Linked DNA regions of Natranaerobius thermophilus JW/NM-WN-LF. Each later gene encodes a partner of the first gene's protein in a complex. Links are inferred from orthologs where the notes say so. Each region holds a gene or a part of one and is shown in the gene's direction. Other genes may lie near its edges.

Region 1 (11,737 bases):
GTGGCTCTGAAGCCATGAAAGAAGTGTATTTAAATCATTTTGCCAAAAATGAACACTCTCAAGCTCACAGAAATGGGTATATACATATACATGATGCCGATTTTGCTGCTATTGGAACAACCACATGTCTTCAAATTCCATTAGATAGACTGTTAGCAGAAGGATTTAATACAGGACATGGTTGGATTACCACGCCAAAATCAATCGAATCAGCGGCATCTCTTAGTTGTATAGTGTTCCAGTCCAATCAAAATGATCAACATGGTGGGCAATCATTTGCCACCTTTGACTCTTCTCTGGCACCTTATGTAAAAATTACTTTTGATAAGATTAAAAATGAGCTTTCCCAATTAGGAATCTCAGAAAATATCGATGATAAGGCATGGGAACAGGTGAAAAAGCGGACTTATCAGGCTATGCAAATTTTTGTGTTTAATCTTAATACTATGCACAGTCGAGCAGGTGCTCAAGTGCCTTTTACTTCTGTTAATTTTGGGCTTGATACTAGCCCATGGGGTCGTTTGATTAGCGAAATGCTACTGAAAGTATATAAGAAAGGTTTGGGTAGAGGGGAAACACCAATTTTCCCTAATTTAATTTTTTCCTTGGCAACTGGAGTGAACAAAGAACCAGGGGATCCAAATTACGATTTGCGCCGCTTGGCTCATGAAGTTTCTTGTGAGCGTTTGTTCCCAAACTATTCTAATCAGGATGCCTCTTATAATGCACCCTTTTATTATAGGGAAGAAGATCCTCAAGTAGTAGCTTATATGGGCTGTAGGACTCGGGTGATATCAAACAGAAGAGGCCCTGAAGTTACTGAAGGTAGAGGTAACCTTTCTTTTACTTCTATTAATTTACCTAGGATAGCTTTGGAAACAAGCTGTCCGAGTGATTTTTATCAACGGTTAGAAGACACTATTTGGTTGGTTGCAGATCAATTATATGATAGATTTAAAATCCAAAAAAATAAAAAGGCCAAAGAATTTCCTTTTCTTATGGGGCAAGGACTTTACATGGATAGTGAAGACTTTGAGTCAGAAGAGACTTTAGAAGAAGCTTTGAAACATGGGACTTTATCCATTGGTTTTATTGGACTCGCAGAAGCATTAAAGGCCATGATAGGTGAGCACCATGGTGAATCCGAAGAGGCCTTTAAAAAGGGATTGCAAATTGTTGAATTTATGGACAATATTTGTAAAAAAGCGTCTGAACAGTACAACCTTAATTTCAGTCTCTTAGCTACTCCAGCCGAAGGACTGTCCGGCAGGTTTACAGAGCTTGACAGAGAGACCTTTGGAGAGATAGAAGGGGTTACTGATAAAGAATGGTATACTAATTCATTCCATATTCCTGTTGAGTATTCTATAAGCGCTTATGAAAAAATTAGAAAGGAATCAGCTTTTAACAAATATACTCCTGCAGGTCATATTAATTACGTAGAATTAGATGCTGCTCCTAAAGGCAATATAGATGCCTTTGAACAGCTAGTAAATGCTGCTATGGATAATGACTGTGGATACTTTTCTGTTAACTTTCCTGTAGATCAGTGCTTAAATTGTGCAAATAATGGAGTGATAGATTCGGAGACATGCCCTGTTTGTGGTTCACGTAGAATTCAAAGAGTAAGAAGAGTTACAGGTTATTTGGGTGTTTTAGAAGAAATCCCCGATGAAGAGGGGGAAGGAAAAACTTCTGGTTTTAATGATGGTAAATATCATGAATGTTTAAATAGAGTCAGTCATCTACAGGGTTTTCAAACAAAAGATGATCAAAATTAAAAACTAGTGAAAGGTTCCCCAGAAACTCTATGGGGAACCTTATTAATTTAGTAGGCTTAGCAAAACAAAACCCATTCTGTTATCTGGTTTTAATTTTTCTTAAAAGTAAATTACTTAACTTTAATAGCATTAATATTTGTAAAAGATACCATATCCCGGGCGTGGAAAGTGCCAATCAATATTTTCAAGGGGGCAGGCATAGATACATGCGCCACATTCTATACATCGTTTATAATCAATTAATGTTTGTTGATTATCATCATCAAAGTAGTAAACATGGGAAGGACAAATATAAGTACAAGGTTTAAGGTCGCACTTATCAGCACATAAATTTGGCTCTTTTAAATAAATATGGGTTTGACTATCAGGAACTATAGTAACAAACTGTACCATATCTCTTAAATTTAAATTGCGAGAATCCATGCAATAAACCTCCAATTAACCAAATCTCCAATGATTGATACCCTGAATTAAATCTACAAAAGATTTTATAGGTAGCTGTTTTTGATAAACTTTACTAAAAAGTAATTTTTGTTTTTCATTTTGTTCCTTGAGATCTTCAGTGAAAAACTCATAAGCTATTTCATTCATGAGACTGTTAACAAGATAATCTGCATCAGGATGTTTAAGATAGTAATCTTTTTCCTTGGTTTTACTTTTGATGTCTTTCATAAAAAATTGTTGATTAAGTTTATGGCTGTAATTTGCTAAAGATTTTTTTGAAAAATCTTCCCGAGCTTTAGCTTGAACTACCGTTTCCGCGGCTTTTTTACCTGATATCATAGCCAAATCTGTACCTCGACGACCACTAATCATTATAGCTGCATCTCCTACAATAAGTACTCCATCACTAAAAAGTTTAGGCATCAGACTATAACCACCTTTTGGTATCATATAAGCTTTGTATTCCAAAGAGTCGGCTCCATGAAGTAGGCGTTTTATGAGAGGATGTGATTTAAAGCGCTCTAGCATATGGTGAGGATTGAGCTGTTTTGAAACCATTTCGTTTAAACGCCCACCAACGATAATCGAAAGGTTATCATGATTCGTCCACAAACCACCTTTACCTGAACTACCACTAGTAGGGAATCCTGCAAAACCAATAGTGGCTCCTTCACCTGATTCCAATTCAAAGCGTTCTTCAATGGTTTTAGGAGATAAAGCAAGAGTTTCACATGTATAAAGAGTAAAGGCATTAGTGGGTAATTTTTTTCTTAAACCCGCCTGATGCGCTAGAGGAGCATTCACGCCTTCAGCTAATATTACAACACCAGCTTTTATTTGTGTACCATCATAAAGTTTGACGCCTTTGATACGCTTTCCTGAAGCCAAGAAACCCTTTTGATATAATAGATCAGTTACTAAAGTGTTTGTATATAATTCTGCTCCTACATCCTTAGCTTGTTCAGCTAGCCAATTATCAAATTTGGATCGAAGAGCAGTAAATTTATTATAAGGCGGTTTTTTAAATTCTAAACCAGTAAATCCCATTTTGACAGCTGAATCATGTTCTAAAAACCAGACTTCATCAGTGATGACTGTCCTTTCTAGGGGAGCTTCTTCCCAAAAACCCGGAAAAGCTTCCTGGGTTGATCTGCGATAAATTGTACCACCATAAACATTTTTGTCACCAGGTTTATTACCTTTTTCGAATAAAGCTACATTTAATCCCTGTTGAGCCATATGATAAGCTGCACTAGAGCCTCCTGGACCTGCTCCTACTACTATAGCATCGTAATATTCCTTCATAGTAACTAAACACCTGCCAATTTTTTGATTAGTTGTAGTTGTTATTGTGTTGAGATTTCATCTTCATTATTAGTGTGTACATAAGATTAAATTTTAACACCAACTTATGAAGGTTTGCAGCTATAATTATAGAATTTAAACAATATTATGAATTATATACTTATTCCAGGAGGTATAAGCTATGAATAGGCTAGATGATCATGACAAATTAAGTTTAACCTGGGATTTAAATAAAATTTTCTCAGGAGGAAGCGACTCTTACCAATTAAAAGAAATGATGTCTGAATTAGAACAGGAACTAAAAGATTTAGCCAATAAATCTTCAGAATTAATAGTTGATACCAAATCAGTTTCCAATCTAGTACAATCATGTCAGGATACTCGAGATAAATTGAGAGAAGTTGGAGCTTTTATTAGATGTTTGGTTAGTCAAGACCAAACAGATAAAGAAGCCCAGCGACTAGAAGCATATCTTGGCCAGCTTGAGGCCAAATTAGAGGCAGTTATGATTGATTTAGAATCCATTGTACAAGAGTTTTGGGAAGAAGATTGGCAAAAACTTATAAACTCTCAAGAAATTAATCCTATTAAATTCTTTATGGAAGAACTTCGAGCTAAAGGTAAGAATAAAATGGCACCAGATAAAGAAAAATTAGCAGCTGACCTGGCTGTAGACGGTTACCATGGATGGGGACAATTATATCATACTATAATAGGCGATATAGAAATTCAATATCAAGACCAAATAATTTCTGTAGGCCAAGCCCATAATTTATTGTCTGACCCTAATCAAAATGTACGATTTGAAATAGGGCAAAAAATAGAGGAAGCTTTTCAAAATAAAGAACACTTAATTGCCAATACTTTAAATCACCTTGCCGGTTATCGCTTAAATTTGTATAAACACCGTCATTGGGATGATTTTTTGTATGAAGCTATGACTATTAATAGAGTTTCCCAAAAAACCATTGAAACTATGTGGGATACTATTTCCAAATACAAAGAAACTTTCACTGATTATTATGAGAATAAAAAGCAGTTTTTAAATTTGGAAAAGTTCGGCTGGTTTGATAGAAATGCCCCTCTTTCTAGTGATGACTCTCAGATAGAGTTCGGGGAAGGTGCTCAATTTATTATTGATCAATTTGAAAAAGTGAGCCAGGAAATGGCTGATTTTGCAGAAATGGCTTTAATTAACAGATGGGTTGAAGCAGAAAATCGTGCAAATAAGCGTCCGGGAGGCTTCTGTGCTACTTTCCCTATGAGTGGTGAAAGCAGAATATTTATGACTTATTCAGGTACTTCTAGAAATGTAGCAACCTTAGCCCATGAACTAGGCCATGCTTATCATCAATGGACATTAAAGGAATTACCTTCATTTTCTGCCAAATATCCCATGACCCTGGCCGAAACTGCATCTACTTTTGCTGAACAGGTGGTTTCAGATGCTGCAATAGAGGCTAGCCAGAGTAAAGAAGAAATGATAACTTTGTTAGATGATAAAATAAGCAGAAGTTGTGCTTTTTTCATGGATCTTCATAGCAGATTTTTATTTGAAACTTCTTTTTATCGGGAAAGGGAAGCTGGCCCGGTAGATGTAGATAGGCTAAATCAATTAATGGTTGAAGCTCAAAGGAAGGCATACTTGAACTCCCTTGACCACTGGCATCCCAGGTTTTGGGCTACTAAACTACACTTTTATTTGACCAAGGTTCCATTCTATAATTTTCCTTATACATTTGGTTATTTATTCAGTATGGGAATTTATGCTCTATACAAGAATTCGCCTGAAGATTTTCCGGAAATTTATAAGAAATTGTTAAAAGATACGGGTAGTATGACAGTGGAAGAGCTAGCTTGGAAACATATGGGTACTGATCTGACTAAACCAGATTTTTGGGAAGAAGCAGTTGCTAATTGTATTGCTGATGTTGACAAATTAAATTCAATTTTAAAAGATTGATAAATTAATCTTTTAAATGTCCATCAAATAAAAGTGGGGGTCCATTAAAATGGACCCCCACTTTTTATAATTGTTGATTTTTTATGGAACAAGTGCAATTATTTTATCTTCCCTGGGTCTACCGTTAGCTTCTTCGTATAAAATAGGAACTAATTTATGACCATCTTTCAACTGATAACCCGTTTTGATTTGTCCTACAGCAAACCCTTTATCAGTGATTTTTTCTTTTAATTGTTTTAATTCTTTGGTAGATTCTCTTGATACTTTGTTTAAATCAGCCAATTGTGTTAAGTACCCATCAGTGATATCACCGTCTGAAGTAACTACTAGATAATTATCTCGATCGAGAATAATAGAAAAATTGTCCTTTGTCTTGTGTTCAATAGCTAAATTGAAAATTTTTAACTCTGATTCGTTCTTTAGACTGTTTTTTTCTTTATCATCAGTTTTCTCAATGTCCACTTTTTCTACCGAAACATGCATTTGTAGATTATCACTTTCTTGATAATCTTGCACTAAGTTTTCCACAGAATTTTCGACTGCTTTTCGGGTTAGAGGGAAATCTTCTTTAGCTACTATATACGAAAAATTATCTTTCAAATCCTTAATTTCTATTGATTGTTTATCTGTTTCATAAATAGGGAAGGATTCTGGCATTTCTTCTAGTATTGATTCCAACTCTTGTGTTAATTGATCATCTGTTTTTGCTGTGAAAAGTTCAGTTTCTTGTTCCTCTGATTTTTCCTTCTCTTTATTATCTCCTTCCTTGGTAATGTGAAACTCTTGTTCAGCTTCGTCTTGTTCGCTTTTTTCTATTTCGGCAATGTTTTTTTCTTTATCCTTTTCCTTGGGCTCTACAGTTGATTGTTCAGTTTCTTGTTCTGTTTTTTTGGTCTCAGGAAGGTCCTTAGTATCACGTGCTATATTTATGTCAGTTTTTTCATCATCTTTATCAAATTCTAATTGAGACTTTCCCTCATCATCAGCTTCTTCTTTTACTTCTGTTTCTTCATCATCCTTTTTTGTTAACTCCATGGATTCTTTTTCTTCTTCTTGAGCGGTAAAATAAAAATCGTTGTAATTATCTTGAGCAAATAATCCGAATCCGATAATAAAAGCTAAAAAAGCTGCCGCAGTAGCACCAATAAATTTGTACTTATGGAAATGTAAAATAGAAGAGAAAAAATTAGTAGAACTACGGTGCTTATTTAATGCTCTATGTTCTTCAAGTAATTGTTGTTTTAATTGTTCCTGAAAATCTGAGTCAGGACTAGATTGGGACGGAGTTATTTGCGATAAATTCTTGACTAATTCAAGTTCTTGTTCATTTAAATCTTTTATCTCTTCTTTGATTTCATTGGTGATGATGTCACAGTTATTTTGTGTATTTAAATCTTGCTTTTTGTTATTATTTTTACCGTCGGTGCTCATGATTGCACCTCCTTACTGTCTAGGTGGCGGGATAGTTTATTTAGTCCGCGATATAAAAGACCTTTAATAGCTCCTTCACTTTTATCTAATACTTTGGCAATTTCTTTAATTTTCAATTCATCTACAAATCTTAATTGAATAACTTCCTGTTGTTCTATAGATAAAATTTCAAGGAGTTTAAAAATTTCTTTTGAATGTTCTTCTAGTAATACATGATCTTCGGGTGTATCTATCAGAACTGTTTCATCATCGGATATAGCTTCAGAAGCCTCTTCTTTTTTTCTACCCTTTTTTCTGTAGTAATCTATCAGGGCATTACGTGCAATAGAATATATCCAGCTTTGAAAATCTTCGGGCTTTTTCAAAGATTTCAAATTTCGTAAAACTTTAAGGAAAATATCAGATACAAGATCCTCTGTTACTTCTTTATTATTTACTCGATAATAAATGTATTGATAAATTTTTGGAAAGAAATAATTGTATAGCTGTTCAAAAGCTTGTTCATTATGACTAGCTTTTGATATTAATTCCGCCAATTGTTGTTTTGACAGCTCCTTCAATTGGAAATCATCCTTTCTTACAAGGAGCTGGCATCATTATAAGACGACACTAATCTATTAAAAGTTGTGCCAACTCCGATACTTTATTTTTTAAGAGTGGTTTATCATTAATTTCACCGGCATAGTCTACCCCGCCCAGGTATAGGCCAGGTCCTAATTTAATGTTAGAGTTTATACAAAAGACCTTAATAATTTCCTGTGCGTTTTCGTAAAATCTCTGTTTATCCATACCTGAGACAGCAATCAGAGAAGCTATTTTGTTATTTGAAGAAGGAATAATAGGTTGTTTTCTAAGATATTTAGCGGCAAAAAAAGGCTGAAATCTATCGATAAGAATTTTTAATTGTCCTGTAATACTTCCAAAATAAATAGGACTTACGAAAACAATCACATCACTTAATTGCACTTTTTTATAAATTTCAAGCATATCATCTTGGATTACACAACGGCTAGTGTTGCTGCAACTTTCACAGCCTGTACAAGGGTAAATATTTAAATCTGATACTTTAATTATATCACAGGTAACTTTATTATTAAGATTTGTAAATTCCTGTTCTAATTTTGATGCTATAATACTAGAATTTCCCGTCTTTCTAGGACTTCCTGAGAAAATAGAGATTTGCATATCCTCTACACCCCCATTTAAAGTATAACGCATGTTATATAATATAAAAAGAATTCTTTTCAGAGAATTAAAGGAAAACATTTTTATATATGGAATATATAAATTAGCATCTCAGACTGACGGAATTCTATCAAAATGTTAAAATTAATTATAATAAAATGAAAAATAAAAGATAGGTGATAAAATTGGTAACGAGTTATAACACAGTAAAATCAAACTCCGAAGTTGAATTATATATTAAGAAATCAAGGTTCATTTCATATGTTGCCCCAGTTGATAGCGAAGAAAAGGCCCAAGAATTTGTAAATACTATTAAGGAACAACACAGTGATGCTACCCACAACGTATACGCCTATCGAGTGGGTTTAAAGTCAGATATAAAGCGTCAAAGTGATGATGGGGAGCCAAGCGGTACTGCCGGTAAACCAGTTTTAGATGTAATAGAAAATCAAAATCTAAAGAATTTGGCAATAGTAGTCACAAGATATTTTGGAGGTATCAAACTAGGGGCTGGTGGATTGGTTAGAGCGTATAGTAACAGTGCTAAAGAGGGTGTAGAACAAGCCGGTATTGTAACAAGGAGTTTACATAGTGAACTTAAAATAGAAGTTGATTACTCACAATTGGGAAAAATTCAAAATGAAATTGGTGAAAGGACAAACTGGCTCTTGAGAAATACAGAATTTATGGAAAAAGTCAGCTTAATGGTAGCAGTTCCAGAAAATCAGGTTCAAGAATTTACAAACTTTGTTGAAAATATGACAGCTGGTCAAGGCCGAATTTGGGAAACAAAACAGTTATACTTGTAAATTGTCGCTTACATATGAATTGAATCGCCTAACTTTTAGCATAGCATTTGACAATAGGAAAAAATACAGTTACAATCAAAATACCCCCAGGGGTATCAGGAGGTGCATGTAATGACGGATCAATTTGATCGGGAAAATATTTATGATGTAGCAATCATTGGTAGTGGCCCCGGAGGTCTGACCGCTGCAATTTACGCCACAAGAGCAGGATTAAAGGTTCTGATGATTGAACGCATGGCTCCAGGAGGACAATTATTAAACACTGAAGAGGTAGATAATTTTCCCGGATTTCCGGACGGAACTACTGGAGTAGAATTGGCACAAAAATTAGAAAAACAAGCCCGAAGGTTCGGGACCGAGCTAAAAATGGGAGAAGTCATTGAAACAAATCTTTCTGGATCTGAAAAAATGATCAAAACAAGAGATGAAGTCTATAAAGCAAAATCTGTAATTATTGCCACAGGTGAAAGCCCTACTGAATTATCGGCTCCTGGGGAACAGAACCTAAAGGGTCGAGGGGTTTCTTATTGTGCTATTTGCGATGGAGCTTTCTTTAAAAACAAAAATGTTGCTGTAGTTGGAGGCGGAGATTCGGCAGTAGAATCTGCTCTTTATCTCAGTAGACTAGCCAGTCAAGTCACTTTAATTCACAGACGGGATCAGTTGAGGGCAGTAGAGTATCTTAAGAAAAGAGCTATTGATTGTGAAAATTTAGAAATAAAATATAATACAGTTGTTAAGGAAATTCAAGGCGAGCAAAAAGTGGAATCTCTATTGGTGGAGGATGTAAACACCCAGGCTCGTGAGACACTAAATTGTCAAGGAATATTTGTTTATGTAGGCGCTCATCCTAATACAGATTTTCTTTCAAATCAATTAGATTTAGAAGATGGCTATTTAGTTACAAGTGAAACAATGGAGACTAATTTGAAGGGTGTTTTTGCTGTTGGTGATGTCAGAAAAAAAGAATTGAGACAGATAGTTACTGCTGTCTCTGATGGAGCAATTGCTGCTTTTCACGCTGAAAAATTATTATCATAATTTTAAAAATGGAAGGAGAGATTAATATGTCAAAAATTTTAGAAGTGAATGATACAAACTTTAAGGAGCAGGTACTGGAAGCTGATAAACCTGTATTAGTTGAGTTTTGGGCTCCTTGGTGCGGTCCATGTAAAATGGTTGCCCCAGTATTAGAAGAGCTTGCAGAAGAAATGGATGGAAAAATTAAAATTTGTAAAGTAAATGTTGATGAAAACACAGATACTGCAAGTGATTACGGTGTTATGAGTATTCCAACAATGGTATTGATTAAAGATGGAGAAGTTCAGGAACAGGTAGTAGGTTACTTACCACGTGAAGAACTGCAAAACAAAATAGAAGAAAATATTTAATCAATTAATTGACTTACCCGTCTTTAGGACGGGTTTTTTTGTATTATTTTATTAGTTACGTTGAATGCTAACAGTAAGACTAAAAAATTGGAGGTTTAAGATAGTGCGACCTTTATGGAAAGGAGCAATTAGTTTCGGCTTAGTTAACGTTCCTGTGAAAATGTACGCTGCTACCGAAAAAAAGAATGTAAAATTTAGATACCTCCACAGGGACTGTAATGCTCCCGTAGAATATAAAAGAGTTTGTTCAAACTGTAAAAAGGAAGTGCCTTATGAAGAAATAGTCAAAGGTTATGAATATGAACCAGGTAAGTTTGTAGTACTAGAAGATGAAGACTTTGAGGCATTGCCCCAGGAGGAAGCACGTTCTATCAACATTGTTGAATTTGTAAATTTATCAGAAATAGATCCAGTTTACTATGATAAAACTTACTATTTGACACCTCAAGAAACAGGTGAAAAACCATACCAACTATTGAAACAAGTGTTGAAAGAAAAGGGAAAAGTTGCAGTTTGTAAAGTTGTAATTAGATCCAAGTCTAATTTATCTTGTATTAGAATTTATGACGAAGTTTTGACTTTAGAAACTATGTATTTCCCTGATGAAGTCAGAAATCCTAAAGAAGAACTAGAGATTGAAGAGCAGCCAGAGGTCATGTCAAGGGAATTAGAGATGGCTGGACAATTAGTTGACAGTTTAGAAGGGGAATTTCAACCAGAGAACTATCAGGACGAATACCGTGAGCATCTCATGGATTTAATTAAGGCTAAAATTCATGATGAAGATGTAACAATTCCAGAGAGACCTAAAGACGAACGTGTTGTCAATTTGATGGAGGCATTAGAAAAAAGTGTTGACTTAGTCAAAGAAAAATCCGGATAGAGCTCAAATTATAAAACCATTTATAACAGGATGCCGTAGATTTCCTCCTGGAGTCCAATTAGTATATTTTACCTGTAGCTTTAATTGTGGAGACAAAAAAACTACAGATTCTTTAGAATCAGCTAGTTCTAAATCCACCTTAGATAGGTTGCCAAAGGGAGAGTTAGAGACTCTATTCTTAAAAGCAAAATCTTTTAACATATTTAACTCTTTTTGAGTAAGGCCAGTACTAGCCCTTCCTATATAGTTTAGTTTGTAATCAGCCAGATCACTTTTTTGTCCTAGTAATAAACTTTTTATTTGGTTTTCTTTGACTATTACGCCTCCTAAATAAGCTTGTAAATACTTGAGGTGTTTTATTTTAAACCACTCACTGTGTTTTTTTCCTGGATGATAAATTGAATTACTTTTTTTTGCCACAATACCTTCATGGTTTTGTTGGCTAGTAATATTAAAAAGACTTAATCCATCTGAATAAGAACGAATTATTTGTAAGAACTTGTTATTATTAAAATGTTTGTTGAGTAATTCTCTCCTTTTTATAA
Region 2 (11,969 bases), 870 kb from region 1 along the record:
TGTTTGGTAAAGGACAGGATAAGAAAGGTAGCTGCTGTGGAGTGAGAATCGAATCTGAGGAAGACGACGGTAACGAAGATAATAAGGAGCAAACGAGGGATGGACAGGATAAAGAAAATAGTGATAGTGAGAAGTAATAAAATTAATTGTAATGAATATATCAGGAAATAGTGTATAAGGGAAGGCAGGGGATAGCATGTTAGATACTGAACATTTAATAGAAGTAGCAGGGTTTTTTGGATATTTAGTTGGGGAACTAGTCCTGTTATTTATAGTAATTAGTTTTTTAGTAGGTTTATTACAAGAATATGTAAATCCCGACCGTATTAAAAATTATTTAGAGGAAAAAAATTTAGGAGTATTTGGTAATATTATAGGAGCTTTTTTTGGTTCCTTAACACCATTTTGTACCTGTTCAACAATACCAATAACCCTTGGTCTTTTAAAAAGTGGAGTCCCTTTTGGAATAACAATGAGTTTTTTCTTTGCCTCACCTCTTTTAAATCCCGTTGTGATCATCTTAATGCTAGCTCTGTTTGGCATTGAAATTACAGTGATTTACTGGCTGATTTTATTTCCCGTATCAGTTGTAACTGGCATTTTTCTCGAAAAATTTGGCTATGAACAAGAGATAAAACAAGTTAAAGTTGTCAGAGATGAACAAGAATCAGAAGAAGTACAAAACGATGCTGGTTTTATAGAACGGGTGAAACCTAAATTAAAAAGGGCAAGTGGATTTGCCGTTAATTTATTCCGCCAGGTCATTGTATTCTTGATAATTGGAGCTGGAGTTGGAGCTTTTATCTACGGCTTTGTGCCAGAAGAATTTATAGTTAGAGTTGCAGGCCCCGACCGAATCTTGTCTATTCCCATTGCTTCGGTAATTGGAATCCCAATGTATGTAAGAGAGGCTACTATTCTTCCTATAAGTTCAGTTTTGATAGATCAGGGTATGAATGTTGGTGCAGTCATGGCTCTAGTAATAGGCGGCACTGGAGCAAGTTTACCGGAACTAACTATGTTGAGCTCCATATATAAGAGAAAATTACTTATTACTTATATAATCACGGTAATAGTTGTAGCAATTTTTGCTGGATTTTTATTTAACTTATTGCTTTCTTTAGGTGTTTAATAATGTAAAAAGTTCTAGTTTCTAAAAGTTTTCGTCGACTCTTAACTGAATTTCTTCTAAGACTCCTTCTAACTCTTCAATAGTGGCCCCGTATTCTGTCCAATTACCCTGGCGAAGAGCTTCATCAGCTTGACGGTAAAGATCCAAAGCTTCTTGAGATAATTGATCAAGCCCAGCGATATCAGTATCAGGTAAATCTTCAATCTCCTCAATATCTTCAATATCATCAGGATCTTCCAAATCTAATTCTTCAGGGTCTACTCCATGCATAGCCAAAGCTTCATCCAGGGTATCGGCCATAACTAGATCTCCTTGCCAAAAGCTTAAGACTCTTCTCATTTCAGGAAAACTACTGGCTTCAGCTTGGAGGTATAAAGGTTCAATATACAGGATGCCGTTTTCTAAAGGAATTACTAGTAAATTTCCACGGATTACCCTTGATCCTCGGGTATCCCATAAACTGATCTGTTGGGATATCTGGGGATCTTGATCTATTCGGAATTCAATTTGTTGAGGGCCATAGATATGTTCGCCTGAAGGGAATCTGAACAGAACCAATTCACCGTAATTTTCTCCATCATTTCTAGCACCTAACCAAGAAATCATATTATTCCGCTCTACAGGAGTATAGGGAATCATTAGGACAAACTCGGGCCGTTCTTCTTCACCTAAATTTAAAGTGGCATAATACGGTTCCATGGTAATAGTTTCATTTTGGTAGTTTTCAGTAGGAATATCCCAGGCATCTTCCCTGTTGTAGAAAATCACGGGATTTTCCATATGATAATTTTGTAGTATATGGGCCTGGGCACTAAATAAATCTTCTGGATAGCGGAATTGGGCTCTCAATTCCTTAGATAACTCATCCAGGTTGGAAAATAGGTCAGGGAATGCTCTATCCAGTGCTTGAGTGAAGGGTTCATCGTCTTCAATTAAATAAAAATCCACAGTACCACTGTAAGCGTCTATGACTACCTTAACTGGATTTCGAATATAATTAGTACTATCTTCAAAGGGTTGGCTGTAAGGGAACTGATTGGTTTCCACATAGGCATCCATAATCCAGTAAAGTCTATCGTCAGCTACAGCAAGATAGGGATCTTGATCGTATCTTAAGAAAGGTGCTATTCGCTCTACACGTTCTTTGATATTACGGTTGAATAAGATTTGGCTTTCCGATGAAAACTCCCCTGAAAAGAGTATGAAACTATTGAATTTTCTCAGGGCAAATAACAATCGGTTCATAAAATGCATGTTAATGCCTGATTCACCTTCATAGATTAACTCTACATCTTCTTGACCAGGATAATGAAATTCTGTTTCTTCACTGTTAACAATCACAAAATCATTGGTTAGTTCGCCAAAATAAAGTTCCGGCCGCTCTAATCCCATATCGAGATGATCTTGTACGGGCATATCTTGGAAGAAATAACGAGGAAGCCCATCTGGAGTCAAATCTCCGACTGGGCTCATGGCTAGCCCGTAACCGTGTGTATATTTTAAATGCCTGTTAACTGCCGTTTGAGCACCTGTTGGAAGACGATCCACATCCATCTCTCTCGCTGCCAACATAACTTGGTGATATTGATCATCAATAGTATATCTAGCTATATCTACATCATTGAAATGATAATAGCGTCGATATTCTTGAGCTTCCCGATAGACGTCTCTCAGAGGACGATAATCCAGTAACCTGACATTGTTAATAACTTCTGGAATGATTTCGGGAGCTGCTACTCCTTCTTCCTGAGGAGAACCCTCTTCTTGGGGAGCATCATCTTCTTCTTGAGGAACACCCTCTTCTTGATCCAGATCCTCTTCAATTTGATTAGCTTCATCTTCATTAACGTTATTCTCAATAGTATTTTCAGTGCCATTTTCGTTATCTTCAATTTCCCAGGTTCTTTCAGTAATATCATCAATACCGTAAGCTTTTTGTGTCATTTCTAAATGATTATTGATAAATGGTCCCTCTCGAGTAAGTTCATTAGGGGCTACAACGATTGATTGAACAGCAGTAGCTACTATACCGCCGAGAATAGAAACTGCAATTATACCTCCGAAACAATAAAGAGATAGTCGGTATTTTTTCCATTTAAAATTACCTAATGTCAATACCAAACTGGCTATAGACAATAATGCAAGAATAATATATACGGGAGCTGATATGTATAGATCAGTAAATCCAATACCGTAAACTGCACCTCGAGGAGAGAACATAAGATTAAATAAGGACAATATAAACCGGAATGTCAGTATTAAAAATATTCCACTTAGAAGGTAATTGAGATGCTTTAAAGCAGGAGCCTGTAATGGCGAATATTTACGAAATATCGTCCATGATAACAGGCCTTTTGAAAAATAAATTATTGAAACAGCTATAATTGTTAAAATCAGTAAAGCCAAAATTGGACTTACTAGTCTCTGTAAAAAGGGTAAATGGAATAAATAAAAAACCGCATCTATATTAAAAATAGGGTCAACAATACCGGTACTTTGACTTCCTATCACATAGACGATGTTTTCCCAAATATTAGCAAAACTTCCAATCCAGATAAAACTGATTATTATGGAAATGATTAATCTTCCAATTTTACCCATGGATGTTATGACATCAGCGTATTCAGCTAAACCCGTCTCATAAAACTTAGTCTCATATTCAGGAGTTATTAAATTATTTATTAAAAGACCTAAATTAAGATATATGAAAACTGCTCCTAAAATGAAGGCGATTATCGAAAAAAGGTATTGGATAGCAATAGGTTTCCAAAACAGTTCAAAAAAATCTAGAGCTTGAAACCATTGAATATCAGTCACGATAACGGCGAATCTTCGGCTAAATAAGAGAATTAAGGCTATAATTGCCAAAATAATATAATTACGATATTTTTTCCAAAACATAGTTATGCCTCCTGAAATCTAAGGGTAACAGGGCCAATTTAAGTTTGACCCTGTTTATTAACTAGAAGTCTATTTTCTTAATTAAATATTCAAAGCTACTCTGGCCCCTTCTTCTATTGCATCAATGGCTTTTCTAGGATCACTAGCATCCCCTATGACATGAATGTTGTTGACTTTGTTTGAGAGCTCAGGACCTAGCTGATTATTAGAAACAGTTCCCGCGGCTAGAACTATCGTTTCATGTCCAGATAACTCATGGCGTTCACCATTGATACTTGCAATAACTTTATCTTTTTGGATTTCGATTATTTTTGTGCCAGTTTTAATATCTACCTGATTTTCGTGGAGTCTCTGAATCAAAAAGTATTTAACGGCTTCATGAATATCCGTTGCAATTTCTGCTTCCTGTTCACAAAGAGTTACTTTATGTCCTTTCATTGCTAGAAAATCTGCAGTTTCAGATCCAATCAAGCCACCACCTATTATCAAAACTCGGCTTTCAGGAGTGATTTTTCCCATGAGTATATCTAAAGCAGTTACTACATGTTCTTGATTAATTCCAGATATATTTTCTGGAATTAGAGGTTTACCGCCTGTAGCCAGAATTATGCTATCGGGATTTTCATCAACTATATCTTGAACAGTGGCTTCTGTGTTAAATCTGAAGGTAACTCCATTTTTCAATGCCATATGCCAGTAATAATTGATAAATTTCGTTATTTCCTGTCTTCCTGGTGGAAAAGCTCCTAACTCCATTTGACCTCCTGGTTTTGAACGGCTTTCAAAGACAGTTACTTGATGGCCTCTTTCCGCTAATATCCACGCAGCTTTCAGACCGCCTGGACCTGCTCCTATGATTACCACATGCTTTTGTTCTGGAGCATTATTTATTTCCATTTCTCTTTCGCTTCCACAGAAAGGATTGACTAGACAACTGATTTGTAATTTATCTGGGTCAAAAATGTAGCCAATACAACCTTGATTGCAAGCTATACAAGGTGCTACTTCGTCGGTTTTCCCTGAAGCTAATTTATTAGGTAGCTCAGGATCTGTCAGGGATTGCCTGCCCCAGCTGAGTAGATCAGCCTGATTTCTTGTGATCGCATCGTCTGCCATATAGGGTGTATTAATTCTACCTACTCCAATTACAGGAAGATTTGTTGATTTTTTTATTTCACCGGCATCAGGTAGAATGTAACCTGGACCTACATCAGAAGGAGCAACTATATACTGCATAGTTTCGTAGACCCCTTTAGAAACATGAATGGCATCTACACCCGCTTGTTCCATTATTTTTGCTGCTGCCCTGGACTCTTGTACTGTCAAGCCGTCAGCTACTCTTTCATCGGCACTAAGTCTAAAAATGACAGGGAAACCGGATCCAACTTTACGGCGAATATTTTTAGCAATTTCTTTGGGAAATCTCATGCGATTTTCAAAAGTACCGCCAAATTCGTCGACTCGTTTATTGGAATGGGGAGACATGAACTGGGCAATCAGATATCCGTGAGCACCGTGGATTTCTACGGCGTCAATTCCCGCCATTTTTGCCCTATAAGCGGCTGTGGCATAAGAGTCGATTAAAGCATAAATTTCTTCTCGGCTTAGTTCTCTTGGGATTTCATTGCAAATAGGACATTTTAAAGGTGATGGAGCTACAGGCTGATCGCCAATTGTAGTCGATGTGGTTTGCCTTCCTGCGTGATGCAATTGCACGGCTATTTTTGCATCGTGCTTTTTCACTGCTTTTGCTAAATTGCTAAATCCTTCTATGAATTGGTCATCCCAAAGTCCTGGTTGATTTGGGATAGCTTTACCTAGGGAATCAACTGCTGTAACTTCCACAGTTAAAAGTCCCCAGCCACCCTTAGCTCTGGTTTCCCAGTAGGCGATCAAATCTTCAGAAATGGTTCCATCTGGATTAGCTAAATTAGTACCCATGGCAGGGACTACAAATCGATTGGGAACTTCCATTGTCCCTAATTTTATTGGCTGAAATAATTTTGGAAAATTCAATTTATCAACTCCTTAATTTGTTATGGCAAACTTGTAATTTTTTTAGGCTGTATTAATTGAATGTTGATAACTGTAAAATTTCAATTTCAGCATCAACAACTAACTATAACAGCGCCTATATTTTAAAATTAGTGTTTGCATATTAACATTATCAAATTCCTAATCTCTATAATTTGTTATATAATTTGACATAAGATTAAAATCCAGGTAATCTAAATTAAAATCATTTAATAATTATCAGTTATTGTCAACAGAAAGTGCGGTATCAAAAATAAAATTAGAGTTCCTTTAACGAGAGGTGTTTTTATGAAGCCAAAAGTAGCTTTTATCTGTGTTCATAATTCATGTCGTTCACAAATGGCTGAAGCTTTGGGTAAGTTGTATGCATCCGATGTGTTTGATTCTTATTCGGCGGGGACGGAAACCAAGCCTGAAATTAATCAAGATGCTGTCAAAGTAGTCAAAGATTTATATGGTGTAGATATGAATCAAGATCAGTATTCAAAGTTGATATCTGAATTGCCGGATATAGATGTAGTTATTAAGATGGGTTGTAATGTTGCTTGCCCATATTTACCTGCAAAACATGAAGAAGACTGGGGACTAGATGATCCTTCTGGTAAATCCCAAGAGGAATTTGTGAGGACAGCAAGAGAAATTGAAAGAAAAGTTAAAGATCTTGCTCAAAGAATTGAACAGGGGGAGATTGAGCTCAATTAGCTGACAATTTTAGTAGGAATGTAAAATCTTAAAGTAAGTCAAATTCCTCAAAAACTGGCAAAAGGGAAATAAATGTTATATTGAAGGAGATGGCTCCCTAAATGTAGAATGTAATTTTATGAAAAATTTTACAAATCATTCTACAAAAAGGGGGCCATTTTAGCAAATTTTTGTTATAATTACATATGAATAGGTAAGGGTGTTTGAGTACTTGTATCTCAAAGGGGGGAGAGGATTATGGTCATCAGTGGAACGGAACTAGGTAAGAGGTTTTTGGGAGAAAAGATTTTTCGACAGGTGATTTCTTACTTAGAAAAAGATCCACTTAATAATATGAACCGAGGAATTGACTTAATCCTAAAGGCTCCCATCGCCGAACATCATCGTCAGATAATTCACAATATTAAGGACTACTTGGAAAATGATCCAGTAACTCAAAAATATATTCAAAGAATATTTAATAATACAAACGAGACCTTTCGAAAAAAAGGAATCGTGAATTTTTTCCTTAATGCTACCTTAATGGGTGTTCCCAAACAATTGAAAGAGTCTGAAAAACTTGGAGTAAGTGTACCTTTTGCAATATTAATAGATCCTACTAGTAAATGTAATTTAAGGTGTAAAGGTTGTTGGGCTGGTACCTACGATCATCATGACGAGCTGGATTTTGAAACAGTTGATAGATTAATTACGGAAGGTAAAGAACTGGGAATATATTTTATACCACTTTCAGGTGGAGAACCTTTTGCATGGGATCCCCTGTTAGAATTGTGTGAAAAACATGATGATGTTGTTTTTATGCCATATACAAATGGGACATTAATAGATGAACAGAAAGTCGAAAAAATGGCTGAACTAGGTAATATTAGCCCTGCTATCAGTATTGAAGGCGACAGACAGTTAACTGATGAACGTCGTGGTAAAGGGGTATTTGATAAAGTTTCCAGTGTCATGGAAAATTTAAGAGAAGCAGGAGTTCCCTTTGGTTTTAGTGTGACTTTAACTAGAGAGAATTGCGAACAAGTGATTTCTGAAGAATTTATTGACATGATGATAGATAAAGGTGCATTATACGGATGGTCGTTCCATTATATCCCAATTGGTAGGGAACCTGATTTTTCTTTAATGTTAACTGCTGAGCAAAGGGCACAACTTGTGGAACGGGTTAATAGTCTTCGTAGTAGCAAACCTTTGAAGTTTGCAGATTTTTGGAATGATGGTCATTTGAGCGGCGGATGTATTGCTGGTGGTAGGCGTTATTTCCACATCACAGCTAAAGGTGACATTGAGCCTTGTGCTTTTATCCATTTTGCCGTCGAAAATATTCAAGACAAATCTTTAAAAGAAATACTTCAAACACCAATTTTCAAATCTTATCAAAAACGCCAACCCTTTGATGAAAATTATCTTAGACCATGCCCATTAATTGATGTTCCAGATGCATTAAGGGAAATAGTTGATGAAACTGGAGCTACTTCTACAGACAGTGGTTCAGATACTATCTTGACAGGAAAAGAAGCAGAAGAAATGGATAAGGTGGCAACTTCCTGGAAGAAAGCCGCCGATGAGATAGCCTCGGGTAGAGTGTCCGAGTAATATAGTAAAGAGAGAACGGATGTACCTGCATGCCTTTTTTGATTACCAGCGTCCACAGGTAATTGTAATTATTGGTGAGATGTGCAAAGCTTGAGTGTAATTTACAGAGAGTTTTAAAACTCTCTGTTTTTTTGTGCTTAAAATTATAACTAGATTCTGATTTAAATTTACGGTTGTGTGACAAAATAAAATTACAAGATAGCGAAAAAATCTGAATAGCTAAAAATCTGGTCCGATTTATTTATACAAGTGGAGGTAACTAGATTGAATCAAATGGGTACTGGTACTTATTCTATTGCTGCATATGATCCGCAATTTCAAGAATGGGGCGTTGGTGTACAATCGAGGTTTTTATCAGTTGGTGCCTTGGTTCCTTGGGTTAGCTCTAATACAGGAGCCATTGCCACTCAGGCCAAGACAAATTCAATGTATGGTACTCGGGCCTTTGAATTAATCAATAACGGCAAGGACGCTAAGCAGGTTGTAGAAACTTTAATTTCGGAAGATCCTCAATCGGATTATCGACAAGTGGGAGTGGTAGATGCCCAGGGTAATGTGTCTGCCCATACAGGCAACAAATGTATTGGGTTTGCAGGACATAAATTAGATACAAACTTTGTATGCCAGGGCAATTTATTGGTGGGGGAGGGTGTATTAGATGAAATGGTGAGAGGCTTTAAAACAGCTGAAGGGGATTTAGCCGATAAATTGGTGGCTTCACTTCAGGGAGCCCAAAATGCGGGAGGAGAAAGACGGGGAGTTCAGTCAGCAGCATTATTAATTAAAAAAAATGCAAAAAATATGTTTGGCCAATGCAATAGCTACATTGATTTGCGCGTCGATGATAGTCAGTCACCTCTATTGGAGTTAAACAGGTTGAAAAATTTACACAGAATACTGTTCGCCCAAAATCACAGTGACAAATATTTTGAATTTGATACTGAAATCAAAAAAAAGCTAGTTATTATCTTACAAGAAATTAAGGAAATTGATCAAACATTAGCACCTCATGAGAACATGGAAAGTGTTATTGAGAATTTTAGTGTCAAAAAGGGGTATAAAAAAGATGAAGTTTTTAAAGGAAATTTCATTAATGGGAAAATTATCAATGAAATTGTAAATACTTATTACTCATATGAGCCTGAGCATTACACTTAAAAACCTAAAGGAGGTAGAAGTAATGAAAAAATTTGAACTTAATGATTATATACAAGAACCTAAAGGGAAAGTTGCCAAAAGAGTGATTTTTAAAGATGATAATGTAATCACTTTTATATTAAACATTGCTAAGCGGCAATCTCTTCCTAGGCATACTCATTTTGGCTCAACTGTCTTAATCAAAGTTATTCAAGGAAGTGCTAATTTAAATTATGATGATAAGTCAATTGGAATTAGCCAGGATAATTTGGTTCAATTAGATGGTCCGGAAGAGATGTCAGTGGATAATTTGGGAGAAAAGACTTTAGTTTTATACGTGACAATTTCTCCAGCACCATCTGATGACAAATTTACAACTGATGTTGACTTGTGATAACAGATGTAGCGCTATATAGCGCTACATCCTGAATCCCTAAAAATTTATTTGACTTATAGGGGTATACCTGTTACACTATAAATACAATTTAATACCCCGGGGCATAGGGGGTGGGAATAGAAAAGAGTGGAAATTTAATTTGGAACTTGATTATCTTATATTATTGGAGTGATTAAAAGTTGCCACAATTTATGATGGATGATAATTTCATTTAATTATTGTCAAAAGATAGGGGTGATATTTTATTAGTATTTTAAGAAGGTTTTTAAAAAAATTAGAAGAGACTAATAAGAAACAATTTGGTGATAAAAAGAAGCTTGACTGTTGTGATTTGAATAAGCAGAAAAAAGATCAATTGCCAGACAAAAAGTCAGAAAAAGAATGAAAAAGCAAGATAATTAAATTTTACAGGGAGGGTCTAACTAATGGATAAAAAAATTATAGGAGTTGTGTTAGCTGTTGTGATAGTTTTTACTACCGGAACGGTAGTGATGGGTCAAGGTGTAAATAGTAATGATATAAGTCAAGGTTTTAGAAGAATGATGCCATTCATGCAAGAACATCATCCAGAGTTGTCGGAATCAGAATTAAAAGAGATGTATGAATACTGCCATGGTACGAACTAGAGCTTTTAAACATTGATGAAAATATAAATGATTTTCATATTTAAGAGTTGTCTCTGACAACTCTCTTTTTTTGGATGACTACATCAAAGTTGAGTATGCTAACGTAAAACCTTAATTTTCACTAAAAATATTTTAAAAAAATGTTTAATTAAAAATTTCTTGATTTGGACATTTAGAAATTATGCTGAATAGAAAGGAGTATTAGATGAAAGTATTATTTTGGATTTTTGATATTCCAGTGCACTTTTTTGGGGTTACAATAGCTGCAGGGGTCCTAGCAGGAATTTGGTTGATTTACAGAGAGGCTTCAAATAGTAACGAATTTAATCAAAACACAATTTTAGATATGGCAATTTATATGTTTTTATTTGTAATAGTTGGTGCAAGAGTGGGATATATTTTATTTTATAATCCGGCTCATTATTTACAGGACCCACTGCAGATATTTATGATTCATCAGGGTGGTTTATCAGTTCACGGTGGTATTGTAGGTGGCTTGTTATTTGGTATATGGTATGTTAAAAAGTATAAACTGGATTTTTGGAAATTAGCTGACTTATTTGCACCAGCTTTAATACTTGGACAAGCAATAGGTAGAATAGGTTGTGACGTTTTCGGAAAACCAATGGAAACTCACAGATTTTGGGGTGTAGTTTATGAAGGGGTTCTTGTTCATCCAGCCCAAATTTACGAAGTGATTTTGAATTTTGTAGTATTTTTTATTTTATGGGAGAAAAGAAAAGTAAAGAATTACCATGGACAAATTTTTCTCTGGTATATAATTCTTTTTTCTGTTAATAGAGGGATAGTTGAAATCTTTCGAGTCAATCCAACCATAGTTGGTGAGTTATCTGTTTCTCATTTATTGAGCTTAATTTTCATCATAGCTGCTTTGATAATCAGCTATTTCAGAAAGCAGGAAGGAGCTTTATTAGATGTTAGCAATAATCAGTTTGGAATTAAAAAGATATTAAATCTGATTATAGTAGTAATACTAAGTTTAATTTCCGTTTTTATCTACTATTCAGTGTGGGGAGGATGGGTAGCTTAAATACTGAATCAAGACAGGAGTTTTGCTCCTGTCTTTTTTGTTTGCCCGGCATGCCTGCCGCGCCGATGGGTTGAAAGAAACCCTGTCACCTAACCAGCAGGAAGACAACCATAAGGCAAGGGCGTCACCGGTGACGGTGGAGTCTGAAGGAAGCTGAAGGGGGAATTTGGAACATAGTGAGAACAAACCGAGGATGGCCTTTTAGGTGGGTAACCTTGCAAATTATGGGAAAGCCCGAAAGCTGGATAACCTAAAAGGTTAGGACGGATGCGTTCAAATTCAGGCAAGCAGACTTAACCGGGGAGATACCTGTATTGTCTTGTGACGACAAGTAAAGTTAAGACAAGTGGAAACATGAGTTTTAACTAAAGCAGTGCAGGAGGCAGATGAACC

What was found.
Region 2: the proteins of trxA (region 1) and NTHER_RS04960 are in contact, whole or in part, in an NMR structure (PDB 2IPA), measured with the Bacillus subtilis proteins. The link is inferred for Natranaerobius thermophilus JW/NM-WN-LF from one-to-one orthologs.

The regions. Positions count from the first base shown.
Region 1 is NC_010718.1:150,490-162,226, forward strand. Bases 8,949-11,647 are described here. They hold trxA (thioredoxin), read left to right. Parts: upstream 8,949-9,985; coding sequence 9,986-10,309; downstream 10,310-11,647. Other genes in these bases: trxB (thioredoxin-disulfide reductase), read left to right, coding at 9,030-9,959; ku (non-homologous end joining protein Ku), read left to right, coding at 10,413-11,192; NTHER_RS00780 (ATP-dependent DNA ligase), read right to left, coding at 11,196-11,647. Outside these bases: nrdD (anaerobic ribonucleoside-triphosphate reductase), read left to right, coding at 1-1,781; NTHER_RS00730 (ferredoxin family protein), read right to left, coding at 1,911-2,204; NTHER_RS00735 (FAD-dependent oxidoreductase), read right to left, coding at 2,220-3,530; NTHER_RS00740 (M3 family oligoendopeptidase), read left to right, coding at 3,712-5,493; NTHER_RS00745 (hypothetical protein), read right to left, coding at 5,575-6,924; NTHER_RS00750 (RNA polymerase sigma factor), read right to left, coding at 6,921-7,484; NTHER_RS00755 (flavodoxin family protein), read right to left, coding at 7,534-8,109; NTHER_RS00760 (YigZ family protein), read left to right, coding at 8,286-8,918; more of NTHER_RS00780, read right to left, coding at 11,648-11,737. UniProt on the Bacillus subtilis protein: Participates in various redox reactions through the reversible oxidation of its active center dithiol to a disulfide and catalyzes dithiol-disulfide exchange reactions.
Region 2 is NC_010718.1:1,024,505-1,036,473, forward strand. The notes cover bases 5,132-8,062. They hold NTHER_RS04960 (arsenate reductase ArsC), read left to right. Parts: upstream 5,132-6,355; coding sequence 6,356-6,769; downstream 6,770-8,062. Other genes in these bases: NTHER_RS04955 (NAD(P)/FAD-dependent oxidoreductase), read right to left, coding at 5,132-6,049; NTHER_RS04965 (radical SAM/SPASM domain-containing protein), read left to right, coding at 7,007-8,062. Also shown: NTHER_RS04940 (hypothetical protein), read left to right, coding at 1-137; NTHER_RS04945 (permease), read left to right, coding at 197-1,132; NTHER_RS15150 (UPF0182 family membrane protein), read right to left, coding at 1,154-4,033; more of NTHER_RS04955, read right to left, coding at 4,115-5,131; more of NTHER_RS04965, read left to right, coding at 8,063-8,365; NTHER_RS04970 (DUF1028 domain-containing protein), read left to right, coding at 8,639-9,523; NTHER_RS04975 (cupin domain-containing protein), read left to right, coding at 9,546-9,896; NTHER_RS16440 (LDCC motif putative metal-binding protein), read left to right, coding at 10,150-10,284; NTHER_RS04980 (hypothetical protein), read left to right, coding at 10,325-10,525; lgt (prolipoprotein diacylglyceryl transferase), read left to right, coding at 10,731-11,576. UniProt on the Bacillus subtilis protein: Catalyzes the reduction of arsenate [As(V)] to arsenite [As(III)]. In vitro, can dephosphorylate para-nitrophenyl phosphate (pNPP).